Linked DNA regions of Exiguobacterium sibiricum 7-3. The protein of the gene in region 2 interacts with the protein of the main gene of each other region in a pairwise test. Links are inferred from orthologs where the notes say so. Each region holds a gene or a part of one and is shown on either strand. Other genes may lie near its edges.

The links.
Region 1: the proteins of rpe (region 2) and eno interact in binary tests that used the Escherichia coli proteins (3 or more experiments, as listed by UniProt). The link is inferred for Exiguobacterium sibiricum 7-3 from one-to-one orthologs.

The regions. Positions count from the first base shown.
Region 1 is NZ_KK211190.1:673,071-676,117, reverse strand. What follows is about bases 75-3,047. They hold eno (phosphopyruvate hydratase), read right to left. Parts: upstream 2,221-3,047; coding sequence 928-2,220; downstream 75-927. Other genes in these bases: gpmI (2,3-bisphosphoglycerate-independent phosphoglycerate mutase), read right to left, coding at 2,294-3,047; P402_RS0104355 (acyl-ACP desaturase), read right to left, coding at 75-604. Also shown: more of P402_RS0104355, read right to left, coding at 1-74. UniProt on the Escherichia coli protein: Catalyzes the reversible conversion of 2-phosphoglycerate (2-PG) into phosphoenolpyruvate (PEP). It is essential for the degradation of carbohydrates via glycolysis.
Region 2 is NZ_KK211190.1:1,136,953-1,139,798, forward strand. Bases 75-2,846 are described here. They hold rpe (ribulose-phosphate 3-epimerase), read left to right. Parts: upstream 75-1,018; coding sequence 1,019-1,675; downstream 1,676-2,846. Other genes in these bases: rsgA (ribosome small subunit-dependent GTPase A), read left to right, coding at 112-1,017; thiT (energy-coupled thiamine transporter ThiT), read left to right, coding at 1,869-2,429; P402_RS0106665 (thiamine diphosphokinase), read left to right, coding at 2,429-2,846. In the rest of the region: pknB (Stk1 family PASTA domain-containing Ser/Thr kinase), read left to right, coding at 1-74. UniProt on the Escherichia coli protein: Catalyzes the reversible epimerization of D-ribulose 5-phosphate to D-xylulose 5-phosphate.

The sequences.
Region 1 (3,047 bases), 460 kb from region 2 along the record:
GGTGCGCTTTCACCGTGTCGCGGTAGAACGCATAATGAAGGGCTTCATCTTTTGCCAAACGGCGGAGCAGTGTCGCCAAGTCTTTGTCATGCGCTCCTGCCACTCTCGCTACATTGTTATAGAAAACGAGTGTCGCAAGCTCTTGCAACGACGTATAGGCCATGGTTGCTAAAGGATTCGTGAAGTCCGGGAACCAGCCGCTTTCAACGACGCGTCTTCTTAATTGATGCAGTCGTGTCGGATTGACGTTTCGTGTCACGAGTAAATACGTTTCGAGTAAGCTTGAGTGCTGGTCTTCTTCAGCAGTCCACGTGCGGACGAAATCATTGATGACTTCCATCGAGTTTTTAAACGTGTAATCCAAATGTGACGTATACCAAGGTAAGTTCACTTCTGTCAGTAATGCGGTTTCTACGGCAACGATGACACCTTCCGGAAGCGTGACTTGACTCTCTTCCCAAGGAACGCGTTTGAACGACATCGCCTTGTCCCATGGAATGAATTCGTGATAGCTCCAATCAATATTGGCTGAACGCTCCTTATGTAAGCGATACAATTCTTTAATGCGTGGCTCTAAGCGTATATCTAAATCTGAATTTAACATGGTCATTTCTCCTTTAGATGTTTTTTGAACCTTCATCCGTCCAAATGTATTTAAGCCTTATAATGATTGTACTTAAACTTATTTATAACTATAACATTTTAATGACCAGGTAGTAAAAGAAAGGTCCTAAAAATTTGATTTTTGTAACGGTTAGAACTAAGTCGGCTAATTGTGAGCGATAGAAACCGGCGTTTGCATTTTGGAGTGAACTCAATTCCTTTTACTAAATTGATCATAAATATAAAAAAACCTCCTATTCGTATGAATAGGAGGCATCGGCTGTACAGTGAATGTACAACACACGTTAAATCATCAACCTGGAATTACTTCTTGAGGTTGTAGAATGATTTGATTCCGTCGTAGACAGCAACGTCTGAAAGCATGTCTTCGATGCGGAGAAGTTGGTTGTATTTCGCGATACGGTCTGTACGTGAAAGTGAACCAGTTTTGATTTGACCAGCGTTTGTCGCAACAGCGATGTCAGCGATTGTTGAATCTTCTGTTTCACCAGAACGGTGAGAAACGACTGCTGTGTAACCAGCTTTTTTCGCCATTTCGATTGCGTCGAATGTTTCAGTCAACGTACCGATTTGGTTAACTTTGATGAGGATCGAGTTAGCGATGCCTTTTTCGATACCTTCAGCAAGTTTCTCTGTGTTCGTTACGAACAAGTCATCACCAACGAGTTGGACTTTGTGTCCGATACGATCTGTAAGGAGTTTGTGACCATCCCAGTCGTTTTCGTCACAGCCATCTTCGATTGAGATGATTGGGTATTTGTCAACGAGTTGTGCGTAGAATTCAACAAGCTCAGCTGTTGTGAGGACTTTGCCTTCGCCAGCGAGGTTGTATGTTCCAGCTGCTTTGTCGTAGAACTCAGAAGAAGCGACGTCCATTGCAAGGTAAACATCTTCGCCTGCTTTGTAGCCAGCTTTTTCGATTGCTTCAAGGATAACTGTGATTGCTTCTTCGTTTGATTTCAAGTTTGGAGCGAATCCACCCTCGTCACCAACTGCTGTGTTAAGACCCATTCCGCTAAGAACTGATTTCAACGCGTGGAAGATTTCAGCACCCATACGAAGTGCTTCTTTGAATGTTGGAGCTCCAACAGGCATGATCATGAACTCTTGGAAATCAACGTTGTTGTCAGCGTGTGATCCACCGTTGATGATGTTCATCATTGGAGTTGGCAATGTTTTCGCGTTGAATCCACCGAGGTACGTGTAAAGTGGAAGACCAAGCTCATCTGCAGCAGCACGTGCAGCAGCCATAGAAACACCAAGGATCGCGTTAGCGCCGAAGTTACCTTTGTTTTTCGTACCGTCGAGGTCGATCATCTTTTTGTCGATTCCTGCTTGGTCGAAGACATCGTAGCCGATGATTTCAGGTGCGATTTTTTCGTTGACGTTGTCAACAGCTTTTAAGACACCTTTACCGAGGTAACGTGATTTGTCGCCATCGCGAAGCTCAACTGCTTCGTGCTCACCAGTTGATGCGCCTGATGGGACGAGTGCGCGACCGAAACCGCCGTCTTCTGTATATACTTCTACTTCTACTGTTGGGTTACCGCGTGAATCAAGAATCTCGCGTGCATAAATCTCTGTAATCATTGACATTTAAATTCGCTCCTTTTTGTTTGAGAAAGATTAGTTTGTAGTGAGACAGTGACAAGTCCATCGATTGACGGGATTATTTCTTTAATACAATCGATTTCCCGGTCATTTCTGCCGGTTGATCTGCTCCGAGTAAATCGAGAACAGTTGGTGCCAAGTCTGCCAGTACGCCAGTCAATGGCTCAAGGAGTTCGACGTCCTCGACCGTGACGATACATGGAACAGGTTCTGTCGTGTGCGCCGTCATCTTGCTGCCATCGGCATTGAGGACTTTGTCCGCGTTTCCGTGGTCGGCTGTGATGATGGCTGCGCCACCTTTGCTGATGATCAAGTCAACGACTTGACCCAGACATTTATCCACCGCTTCGATTGCCTTCTTCGTCGGCTCGAGCATACCCGAGTGACCGACCATATCGGGATTGGCGAAGTTGAGGATGATCGCGTCATGTTTGTCCGAGTTGATTGCGTCAACGAGTGCTTCTGTGACTTCATAGACACTCATTTCCGGTTTCAAGTCGTATGTCGCGACTTTTGGAGATGGGATCAGAATCCGATCTTCTCCTTCGTACGGCTCTTCACGTTGACCGTTAAAGAAGAACGTGACGTGCGGGTACTTTTCAGTTTCCGCAATCCGTAATTGATTAAGGCCTTGTTTCGATAACGTTTCACCGAGCGTGTTTTTGATGTCTTCCGGTGGGAAGACGATGTCCGTATCAATCGCATCCGAGTACTTCGTCATAGAGACGAGCAGCAGGTTCTTCGGTGCGTTGTCCGGCAATTCAAAACCGGTGAAGCCTGTTTTTTCTTTGTACGTCTTGGCGAGCTGAATC
Region 2 (2,846 bases):
TTACGATTTATAAAGATGACGAAGTTTACCGGGCGAAGACGATTACGTACAACCAGGCAAAATCACAAGAATAACGAGCAGGATGTTAATCCTGACAAAGGAGGGCGTAGGATGGCAGAAAATCGAATTGAAGACAATCGGGATGGAACGATTATCCGCTTACAGGGTGGATTTTATGATGTCATGACGCCTCAAGGTGAAATCCGTTCACGGGCACGCGGTAATTTCAGAAAACGGGGCATCAGCCCTGTCGTCGGCGATGAAGTTGTGTTACACATCGAAAGTGAGACCGGATATATCCTAGAAGTAAAGGACCGTCAAAATTTCTTGGTTCGCCCACCAGTTGCCAATATCGATCAAGCTTTGTTGGTCGTATCGGCAGCAGAACCTGATTTTTCTGCCCATCTGTTGGACCGGTTTTTAGTGTTGATTGAAGCAAAGGAAATTCAACCGATCATCATCTTGACGAAGATGGACTTGTTACAAGGTGAAGCCGAACAGGTGGTATTGGAAGCAATTGCCGCTTACCGGACCATCGGATATCACGTCATTGAAACGTCAAGTGAGACATTGGCCGGAGTCGAATCCGTCCGTCCGTTGTTAAAGGATAAAACGAGTGTCCTGGCCGGACAATCCGGTGTAGGGAAAAGTTCGTTGTTGAACGCCTTGGAACCTTCGTTGGCACTGGAAACGAGTCATATTTCGAAGGCGCTTGGTCGTGGACGCCATACGACCCGCCATGTGACCTTGATCCCGCTTGGCGAAGGATTGATTGCAGATACCCCGGGGTTCTCGAATCTCGATTTTCCGCATGAAATGGAACTCGAGGAATTACGTTGGTGTTTTCCTGAATTTGTTGCTTTACAGGACGAATGCAAGTACCGGGGCTGTCTGCACTTGAATGAGCCCGGTTGTGCCGTTAAACAAGCCGTCGAGACACATGAGATCATGGTCTCCCGGTATACGAATTATGGTATGTTTGTAGAGGAAATCAAGAATCGGACACGGAGGTATTAAGATGATTAAAATCGCACCATCAATCTTATCAGCAGATTTTGCAAATTTAGAACGGGATGTCAAAGCCGTTGAAGCGGCGGGAGCCGACTATATTCATTTTGATGTCATGGACGGTCAGTTTGTTCCGAACATTTCCTTTGGCCTCCCTGTCCTAAGCAGTTTACGTCAAAAAACAGACATGGTTCTCGACGTCCATCTCATGATTGATCGTCCGGAAAACTTTGTCGAAGCCTTCGTTGCAGCAGGTGCTGATATCGTAACCTTCCACGTGGAGGCGACGAATCATGTCCATCGTGTTCTGCAACAAATCAAAGCAGCCGGTGCGAAAGCGGGAGTAGTGCTCAATCCGCACACGCCACTTTCGACGATTGAACATGTACTCGAAGAAGTCGATATGGTCTTGCTGATGACGGTCAATCCGGGTTTTGGCGGTCAAGCGTTCATTCCGGGTGTGATGAACAAATTAAATCAACTGGCTGCAATGAAAGCAGAACAAAATCTATCCTTCGAGATCGAAATCGATGGTGGAGTCAATGCGGAAACAGCGAAATTATGTATCGAGAATGGGGCAAACGTTCTTGTTGCAGGTTCCGCTATCTACAATGCGCCGGATTATTCAGAAGCAATCACTAGTATTCGGAATGCTGCTCACGTATAATAGGAAAAGAATCAAAATTAAATGATGACCGCAAGGGGTGTCGCATCAAGCGGCTGAGAGAAGTGATTGGACTTTAACCCTTCGAACCTGTTCCGTTCAGACGGACGTAGGGATGTGGCGCACGCAGGCAGTACGGCGTTCGTCGTACTGCCTTTTTGCCGTCCTGCGATTTTATTTTTAGGAGGAAAAAAGAATGAAACGGCTACAAATGTTAATGGAAATTGCAATCTTTGCAAGTCTTGGTGTGGTATTCGATTTATTAATCCCATTTAAAATGCCGCAAGGTGGTTCAATTAGTTTGGCAATGTTGCCAATCTTCGTCATGGCCTTTCGTCATGGTGTCGTCGGTGGGGTCGTGACAGGCGCACTTGTCGGAACGATCCAACTGATGTTCGCTCCGCAAATTCTGACGGTCGTTCAGCCGTTACTCGATTATACGATTGCGTTTGGGGTCGTCGGATTGAGCGGATTATTCGCACGGCAAGTTAAAAAAGCAGCAGCAACCGGGAAAAATGGCCGTTTGATGGCAATTGTACTAGGTGCGACATTGCTTGGTGCGGGCTTACGTTATGTGTGTCACGTCATCAGTGGAATCGTGTTCTTCGCTGAGTATGCGGAAGGTCCAGTTGTCCCGTATTCGTTGATCTATAACGCGACGTATATGGTTCCATCGTATCTGTTATGTGGTATTGTCGCAGGACTCCTGTTTACGACAGCACCACGACTTCTTCGTTATTCAGCACGAGGTGTCTGATGCGGGTCGTGATTGTAGCGGCCGGTCCGGCGGAAGACATCCCGTCCCTAAAGCCGTTTATGGATGAGAAGACGGTTGTCATCGCTGTCGACGGAGGTGTCACCGTGTTGGCACAACAAGGTTTCGCTTTTGACTTGGCCATCGGTGACTTTGATTCGCTCGGATACAAACCGGAAGGAGCCATCATCCATCCGGCTGAAAAGGATGAGACCGATTTGGAACTGGCTTTACGGTACGTCAGTCAGCAGTATGAAGCAACGGAAGTGTTGGTATTCGGTGCGACCGGAGGACGACTCGATATGACGCTTCAAAACGTCTATCTGTTAAAACAATTTCCGGCAGTCCGCTTGATGACGAAGCGGGAAGAGGTCCGTTTCTTACAACAGGGGCAGTACACTCTCCAGGCGGACCAGTATC